DNA from 4 places in the Rossellomorea sp. H136 genome. Region 1 is predicted to be linked to each of the others. Evidence: riboswitches for the same ligand, from Rfam matches in the RefSeq annotation. Region 1 holds a riboswitch; each other region holds the start of a gene.
The links. Region 1 has a riboswitch for cyclic di-GMP ahead of ACYH0O_RS22045 (hypothetical protein). Riboswitches for the same ligand answer to the same signal wherever they lie in the genome.

Region 1 (2,204 bases):
ATCAGGCTAAATTAGAAAAGAAACAAGAAGAAGTAGAAGGCAAGCTTGCAGAATTAGAGTCTACTAAAGCAAGTCTAGAATCTCTGAAAAAAGATCTTGATAGTCAAAAAGCTAAAAAAGCGGATTTATTCAAGCAGCTAGAAGCTCAGCAGGCATCTTTGGAAGTGGAGAAAAAAGATCTTCAAACTGAATCTGATGAGCTTTCTAAAATGGAACACCAGCTTGAAGGTGAAATCCAGGCTGAACAAGCACGTTTAGCGGAACTTGCACGCCAGCGTGAAATCGAACGCAAGCGTCAAGCGGAGGCTGAAGCGGCAAAAAGTGCAGCAGCACAACAACAAGCAACAAACAGCAGCGGCGGTTCTTCTCCTGCTGATACAGCTCCAAGTGCTCCAGTAAGTGCTGGTGCATGGACAGCCCCAGCTTCTGGAACGATTACAACAAACTTCGGCTGGGATGTATTAAACGGTAAGAAACGTTTCCACTATGGTACGGATATCGCGGCAAGAGGCAGTGTTCCAATCTCAGCAGCAGCTGATGGATATGTCATCAAGAGCCACTATAGCTCAAGCTATGGAAATGTCGTTTACATCACTCACTCAATCAATGGTCAAACGTTCACAACGGTTTATGCCCACATGGCTTCTTCATCAGTAAGCACTGGACAAGCAGTCAACAAAGGTGACAGAATCGGTTACATGGGTAACACAGGATATTCTTTCGGACAGCATTTACACTTTGAGCTTCATGCAGGTTCTTGGAATGCATCTAAATCAAATGCTGTAAACCCACGTCAATATATTAACTTTTAATTAGAAAACCCCGCCATGTGCGGGGTTTCTTTTATTGGATATCTTTATTTGGCCAGCATTACATTAATATGTAAGGAAATGGAATGGAATATTATTCTCATGACTGTTTTCATATCCTTTTCCTTCTAGTATAATGACAACTATATTACCTAAATATTAAAATAATGATTTGTATAGTCCTTCGTAAAGGCAATCTAATTGAAAGATTAGGACGCAAAACCACGGGTCTTCCATTTTTTATAATACAATAATGATCACCGGGTTCCCGAAAATAATGGATTACAATGAATACTAATTAGGACGTTTTATTAGTATCATTTTGCCTGCCATTCTGGTGGGATTTTTTTATCTATATGTCCATTATAGTAGGATTTGAATCTGTAGTAAGGATGATGATGTTGGAATCGACTGAATTAAAAAGGCAATTAAGAAGTTTTTGTAGAAGGAACCGTACTGCATTAAAGCATACCTATGTTGGTGAATATACAGCAGAAGAAATCAGTGAAATGCTTATCCAGAGTCTGGGTGCTGAAGAGGTTAAAAAAATTCTAGCCGATATTGATATAATCAATCGTCGAAACGGAGATACAGTTAAATATTTTATGCTTATTTTAGAGGGATTGAAAGCAGCATAAGAATACATAAAAACCGAATGCCGGTCTCGAATGGCATTCGGTTTTATTTATGTTTCAACAGTAGTGTGTAAGTCGGGGAGTACTCTCCTGCAGGTTGTAGGCAAATATCATTGCAAAAAGAAAAAGAGTATGGTTTAATAACCATATGCGTTATAAAACGTAATCATTACGATTAACAAAAAAGGAGTGAATCAAATTGGCTAAAAAATCAAAGGTAGTAAAAGAGAAGAAGCGTCAGGAGCTTGTTCGGAAATATGCAGATTTGCGCAGGGAGTTAAAGGAGAATGGTGATTATGAAGCGTTAAGAAAGCTGCCGAGGGATTCCTCACCGACACGAATAAATAGTCGTTGTGAAGTGACAGGGAGACCGAGGGGGTATCTCCGTAAATTTAAGATGTCCCGTATCGCTTTTAGGGAGTTTGCTCATAAAGGGCAGATACCCGGAGTCAAAAAATCAAGCTGGTAATCCACGAAACTATAAGGAGGAGTAAGAATGAAAAAAGAAATTCATCCTGAGTATCAACAGGTGGTATTTATGGACACGAACAGCGGTTTTTCCTTTTTAACAGGATCTACAAAAACATCCAATGAAACGATTGAGTGGGAAGACGGGAAAACGTATCCTTTATTAAAAGTAGAAGTAAGTTCAGACACGCATCCTTTTTATACAGGACGACAGAAGTTCTCAGATCGTGGAGGCCGTGCAGAACGCTTCTTGAAAAAATACAACATGAAATAGTGAATTTATTGCTGTCAG
Region 2 (2,204 bases), 1.1 Mb from region 1:
CTTTAAAATTGTTACCTGAAGATGCTACGATAACAATTCCATTTTCTATTGCTTTTTCTACTACTGCCTCTAGTGATTTATTACCGTGAGATCTCCCTAGACTTATGTTGATAATGTCAACATTTTGATCTATACACCATTCAATACCTTCAATAAGATCTTCTAACTTACCTCGTCCATTCTTATCTACAACTTTTACAGAATATAAATTCACCTGAGGATTTATTCCTTTAGTCCCAATGTGGTTATCAATAGCTGCAATAATCCCAGCTACTGCTGTTCCATGTCCTGAATCGTCAATTGAAGGATTACCAGGCGAGATAGTGTTATATTCTTTAACTACCTTACCTTTTAAGTCAGGATGTGATATATCAATTCCTGTATCAAGTATGGCTACCTTAATGTTATTTCCATTAAATTCATCCAGTGAATCTACATTTAGGTATTCAATCGTCCAAGGCAGAACTTGATTAGACTTTGAGAGATTACTAGTTAAAAAGTATGCTCCTATAACTGTAATGATTAACAGTAATATGAAGTAATTTTTGCGTTTTACAATAATCACCACTTAAAAATTTTTCTGTAAAATATGGCCATAAATTACACTAGGTATAGGTAATGTTTCCATCCATTACCTATTACCTAGGAATATTTAAACATACATTTACTTCTTTTACCATAAAAAAGTCAAATTATTCCTAGAAGAATATTTTAAAAACTTACAATTTTTTCATCATTACTAGTAATAGGGTTTTCTTTTAGTAAAATTGGAACAATAAACCCCACACAAACATTTCTGAATATCACTGCGTATTCTCTCGGTCTTTGTATCCCGTTTATCGTAATGGGGTTGTTCATTGGTGGATATGTAATGATTATTATTGGTTTGATGCTTAATTTCGAAAAGATGGTTTATTTTGCTATATAGGGAACAAGTATTCAATATTATATTTAAAATCTATTTAAGTAATGGAAAAAAACACACTAATTGGTTAGAGATATATAAATCGAGTTCATTATTAACTCTTCGTATTCTATTTGCTGTTTAAATATTTAATATCCCCACACTCCATTCGAAGTGCGACAAAAACTAAAAATATGTCGAACTTTCTGTTTTTTTATTCATTACGTTAAACAGTAATGGTACTATTATTTTACATAGTTGTATAGTTTTAGAAAAAAGGCAAACCTTTCGAAAGATTGGGACGCAAAGCTACAGGTCTAAGTTAATAAACAGCGATGACGGCTGAGCTACCTAGAATAGTACATATTTTAGGAGGGTAATATATTGACTACTGCAAATACTTGTGAAAATGAACTAGATCAAGAATGGATTGAACTCATTTTTGAGGCTCGCAATCTAGGAATTTCAGTTGATGAAATTAGAGAATTTCTAAATAAATCATCTCGTCCTCTATGAGGTCAAGATGATTTACTTGCTTCGTTCTTTGTATAAAAATTGGAAAAGAAAGACCTTCTCCAGGTATTCTAGAGAAGGCAACATAAAAGCTATGAAGGTTTTTACTATGTGCTCTATTTTATTATCTGTAATTATTATTAAACTTATTCAACACGAATATATTTTTCATTGGCTGTTACATAGAAAGTTTTACCCTTTGAATTTTCCACTTCAAATTGATAAGCATCATCCACTTTCAATTTTCTTACGATGATTGGAAAACCATATCCTTCTGTTAAATAATCCACTACAAATTTATCATCCCACGATGGCCTGGAATAAAATCGTAATTTTGATACCCTACACTCAGCTCTCTTCCCCACATAAGATGAATTTTTCAAAGTTAAATTTTCTCCTGGGTAGATGACATCTGATATTAACCCATTTAGGGATTTCAATTCACTTACTGATAGGTTATTATCTTGAGCAATCTCCCACAGTGTGTCACCGGACTTTACCGTGTATAAGCTTGGAGAAGATGATGGAGAAAGGTCTTTCAAAAGATATTTTAATGGATCCACAGCTTTACTCTTTTTAATATCCCACCTGCCTTTGTGCAACTCGAAGTGAAGATGTTGACCAAAAGAATAACCAGTGTTTCCCATGATACCGATAGGTTGTCCCTGTTTAACATGATCTCCTTCGCTAACCTTTCTCGATCCGGTTCTCATGTGTGCATAAAGAGATTCCCATGTTTGACCATTAATTTCATGAATAATACGGACACACTCACCGTATGAGGATG
Region 3 (2,204 bases), 360 kb from region 1:
ATAAAATACAAAATAGTTAATAAATTAAAGTAATTAGAAGGAAATGAACGATAAGTGTTTCTTAGACAAGCAAATTGGATGTTTTTAATGATTTTCAATTAAAGGGAATATTCTTATAATGAATTATATAGTTCTTTAAAGAGAACAATGTTTTTTTATCACAATTCAATCATTTGTAATACTACGAACCCTTCTAAACCACTATGGTCCCAATTTTAACAATAGCTATAGGATTACTACCTATTTATCTAAACATATTCATTAGAAAAGAGAGAGAAACATTTTGATGAAATGAGGTGATGTAATGTATAAAAAAACATGCACACGCTGTACTCGACCATCCTTTAGTAGTACGGAAACTGGTTCCTGGATTTGCCCGAGCTGTGGGTTTGATATATCCAATCATGCATTCTATTATCCTAGCGATTACCAAAATATTAATGAAAAAGTCCTGCCACTTAGAAAAAAGATAGAAAGCTATAAACGTAGCATGTATTCTTAGTCATTCGACATATTCCATCCAAATCACCTGTGAATTCAAATAAAATTACCGTTATTAGTTTCAGTATGTCATAATTTAGGTTATTTTGTAGGAAAAAAGTGTAAATTAAATTGACGGAATTGACAAGAAACAACATACTAACAGGATATTTATTAGTATAATCTAATTAGTTCGAAGGGAATAGTCAGACAAAGGCAAACTTATTGAAAAATAAGGACGCAAAGTCACAGATCTAAGGTTAGAAAATAGGCATATCTTCGTGACTATAGGTAATATAATAGATTGAAATTTAATCAATAAGAAGGTGTGATTATTTGAAGACTACGATGGCTGGATTGCCTGAAATACATACATGTATTTTAGGAGGGTATTATATTGACAAATCGTGAACTTGATCTTGAATGGATGGAACTAATTAAACAAGCTTTAGACGCCGGAATTTCTAAATCAGAAATCAGGGAATTTCTTCAAAACCAGCCCCAGGAAGTGAAAACCGAGTACAAAGTGATTTAATATAAATAAAGTCTTGTGAATCCTTCGCAAGACTTTATTTATTGCCTAATTTCCACTTGTTAAATTCAATGAATTCCCTGAACTGCTCCTTGGTAATTCCAGAATCCATGGCTTCTTCTGCAATCTTAATCCACTCATGATCGATATTTTGATCTTCTGGTTGATCATGTAAAAGAGCGTCCATCGGAATTCCTAGGGCACCTGAAACTTTCTCAAGGAATTGGATAGAAGGGTTTTGTTGAAGGTTACGCTCTATTGAACTCAAGTATGACTTTGCAACGCCGGCTTTATCAGCAAGCTCTGTCATGGACATGCGTTTTTCTTGTCTGTATTTCTTGACTCTTTCTCCAATCATAGGGAACACCTACCTAAGAACTTCATATAAGAAGTCACAATATTAATACAATTATATCATAAACAGATAGTATGAATAACTTAATTTCATACAACTAAGTACTCGGCTTTGCAGTGGCCGGAATCCTTGGCTTCGATACCATTTTCTCACGGAACTCACGGATTAATTCTTCCCCCGAATATCCTTTTCGTACTAGGTCATCAAGGAGTAATTCTGCATATTCATTCCTCTGTTTTTTCAATTTCCCCTCAAACATAATACTGATATGCTCATCCATCTCTTTAATACAACGGATTGTAGTCATGAAAGCAGCCGGGTCATTGGCTTTATGGGAAATCACGACCTGGATTTCCAAATCTTCCTTACGTTGTTGAGCCTCTTGAAAGAACTCAATATATTCATTAGACAAGTACGTTTCGACAAGCCATGTACTCTGTCCATCCTCTTTATTAATAATCAGACCGTCCACTATCTCAAAGTCATGCAGTTTATCGTTCTCCACTACTTGCAGTGAAATAACTTTAAAGGTTTTCATGAACGAACATCTCCCATTTAAAGGTTTTATAAAATTATATCATAGTAGGAATTGTTTCCCTAACAAATTCCCCGAGGAAAAAAAGGACGAAAGATGCAATTTTGTGATTTTGACCCTGATTTTGATCAAAAACCGGGAAATCTCCCTAGGTGAATTTCCGAAATTCAAGACATTTTCGCCTCGAATTTCGGAAATTCACGATTTTACAAGATGAGACAGAAGATTGTAAGATGAAAACAGCTTAAGAGAAAGGAGGAAAAATTTCAATTGATCAACCAAGTGACCCTCGTTGGAAGACT
Region 4 (2,204 bases), 110 kb from region 1:
AACTGGTCCATCCATTTAACCAGGTATTTATGACAGTCAATGGACATCACCATGGCTCCATTCACAGAATGAAACAAAATGCAGCAGGTAATCCCGTTTTACAAATGCTTGTCGACTACCAGTCAAGCTATCACGGGGGCAATGGATGGATGAGGTTTGCAGAATTCGATGAAGCAGACGAGATGATTTCGTTTAAGACCTATTCCCCATGGGTGGATAAACTGCCGAGGCCGCAGAAAACGTATTTTGATGTAGCGTATTTAACGGGGGTGCGCGATCAATTCAAAGTACCATTTGATTTTGAAGAGCGTTTTGATTTTGTTGACCAGTGATATTTGGGTTTGGATCTGAATAAATACAAAAGCATGAATACATAATTTCATGCTTTTTTAATGCAAATCTATGCTCCGTAATCTCCTCAGAGTCAGAGTCAAAGCGATTGGCTTAAGCGGGCATCTATGGAAAGGGATGTAAGGATTATATGAAAGTAAACAAACTAATACTATATAGTATATTTTCTGCGTTTTCTTGAGTAAATAAAAACAACATCGTTATACATACCCATATGTGAGAATTTATGATCGGTGAATTTCAAACTATCTTTCCTTTCGAGATCAAGAATTTGGAAAAGGACTGGGTGGTTTTCGAATGGATTTTTGGTTTCGCAGAAATGGAAGAGTGACGAAAAAGCCATTTCATAGGCACATCGGTGTGGGTATCTAGTCAATTGAAAGTCAAGAAATCTTATTAGTATGAAGTGATTAGTTCCAAAGTGAGAAAGTTGTCGATAAGTATTTTTACCTAAAATATAGATTATTCTGATTTTTCTTATATAATGTAAATACAAGTAATATTTGTTAATATTTAGATTAATAGGGGGATGGCGAATGCCTGGATATTATATGAAAGAAATATGGACACCATTAAAGATAGTGGGGATTAAAATTTTTAAATCAGAAGAAAATAGTATCTTTATGAAGGTCCTCCAAAAACCAAGGAAACGTATTTTTTAAAACTAATATATTAAATACTTCTAAAACGCGTGCGATAAAGGCAAACCCATTGAAAAATGGCGACGCAAAGCTATAGGGGCTTAAGTCTACAAGATAATGCCAGCCAGTTACCGTGTACGCAAATATTTACACAAGTTAATCAAGATACTTTCCTGAATTTTTCCTTCATTAATATTTTAACAGATTTATGCCTTTTATTTTTCATCCCTTACCATGCTCCTCATGGTATTAAATTATCAAATGGCTCTCACCCTATCCCCTATTTTCTGTTATAGTAATATCAATGAATATTTCGACAATAACCGGAATGAAGGGACTGCCATTTTGATGACTAGTGCTTCTGTCATACTAATAGAATTTCTTGAAAATCATTCAGACGAATTTTTACATAATTGGCGTAAGAGTGTCGTCATTTCAGATAATGATCTATATAAAGAAGAAGTGTTGAACAATGGGGTTAAAATGTTTCAGTTAGTAAAGCGTGCCATTGAAACACCTCTCAGTGAACAGGAAATTACTTATCTCGCCTACAAGACCGCCCTGGAACGGGTAAACGCTAACGTGAATATAAGTGAGTTTGTCTATAACGTAAATGTCGGGAAAAGTATTATTATCAAATGGGTGAGTAATTCAGGAATTGAACTTCGGGAATTGCAGCCCATCATTGAAGAAATCAACGCGCTTTTCGACCGTTTTTCCTACTTAGCCGTTAGAAAATACACGGAAATTAAAGAACAGCAGCTTCAGGAAAAGGAGTTGTATATCGATCAAACCCATAAAGAGCGGCTGACGATCCTGGGACAGATGAGCTCAAGCTTCGTCCATGAATTCAGAAACCCCCTCACGTCGATCATCGGGTTTACCAAGCTCTTGCAAAACGGTTATCCAGACTTACCTTACTTGGATATTATGCAGCATGAGCTGGAGCAATTGAATTACCGGATCTCCCAATTCCTGCATGTGTCGAGAAAGGATTTGATTGAGAGTACCAGGGAAGAGATCATCCTTACAGAACATCTGGAAGAGACCATTGAATTTCTGTATCCGAGCCTTCTGGATGGTGATGTATCCATTGACTTTCAGTGCGATGCTGACATAAAGGTGTTGGGAAATAGGGATGAGCTTAGACAGGTCTTTCTTAACCTCATCATGAACTCCATTGATGCCCTTCAGGAAGTTGAGGGACAACGT

Region 2: it holds a riboswitch for cyclic di-GMP, as region 1 does, so the genes downstream of both, ACYH0O_RS16530 (anti-repressor SinI family protein) here and ACYH0O_RS22045 (hypothetical protein) in region 1, are expected to answer to the same signal.
Region 3: it holds a riboswitch for cyclic di-GMP, as region 1 does, so the genes downstream of both, ACYH0O_RS23700 (anti-repressor SinI family protein) here and ACYH0O_RS22045 (hypothetical protein) in region 1, are expected to answer to the same signal.
Region 4: it holds a riboswitch for cyclic di-GMP, as region 1 does, so the genes downstream of both, ACYH0O_RS22525 (histidine kinase N-terminal domain-containing protein) here and ACYH0O_RS22045 (hypothetical protein) in region 1, are expected to answer to the same signal.

The regions. Positions count from the first base shown of each region.
Region 1 is NZ_CM166371.1:4,369,960-4,372,163, reverse strand. Features, by position in the region: gene ACYH0O_RS22050 (murein hydrolase activator EnvC family protein) at 1-812, shown strand, start outside; cyclic di-GMP riboswitch class I at 991-1,082, shown strand; gene ACYH0O_RS22045 (hypothetical protein) at 1,166-1,447, shown strand; gene rpsN (30S ribosomal protein S14) at 1,644-1,913, shown strand; gene ACYH0O_RS22035 (type B 50S ribosomal protein L31) at 1,941-2,186, shown strand.
Region 2 is NZ_CM166371.1:3,223,411-3,225,614, forward strand. Features, by position in the region: gene ACYH0O_RS16525 (S8 family peptidase) at 1-568, opposite strand, end outside; cyclic di-GMP riboswitch class I at 1,173-1,259, shown strand; gene ACYH0O_RS16530 (anti-repressor SinI family protein) at 1,289-1,420, shown strand; gene ACYH0O_RS16535 (peptidoglycan DD-metalloendopeptidase family protein) at 1,564-2,204, opposite strand, start outside.
Region 3 is NZ_CM166371.1:4,734,494-4,736,697, reverse strand. Features, by position in the region: cyclic di-GMP riboswitch class I at 686-845, shown strand; gene ACYH0O_RS23700 (anti-repressor SinI family protein) at 878-1,015, shown strand; gene ACYH0O_RS23695 (helix-turn-helix domain-containing protein) at 1,050-1,370, opposite strand; gene ACYH0O_RS23690 (YwpF-like family protein) at 1,465-1,905, opposite strand; gene ACYH0O_RS23685 (single-stranded DNA-binding protein) at 2,173-2,204, shown strand, end outside.
Region 4 is NZ_CM166371.1:4,477,815-4,480,018, reverse strand. Features, by position in the region: gene ACYH0O_RS22530 (LamG-like jellyroll fold domain-containing protein) at 1-332, shown strand, start outside; cyclic di-GMP riboswitch class I at 1,043-1,128, shown strand; gene ACYH0O_RS22525 (histidine kinase N-terminal domain-containing protein) at 1,341-2,204, shown strand, end outside.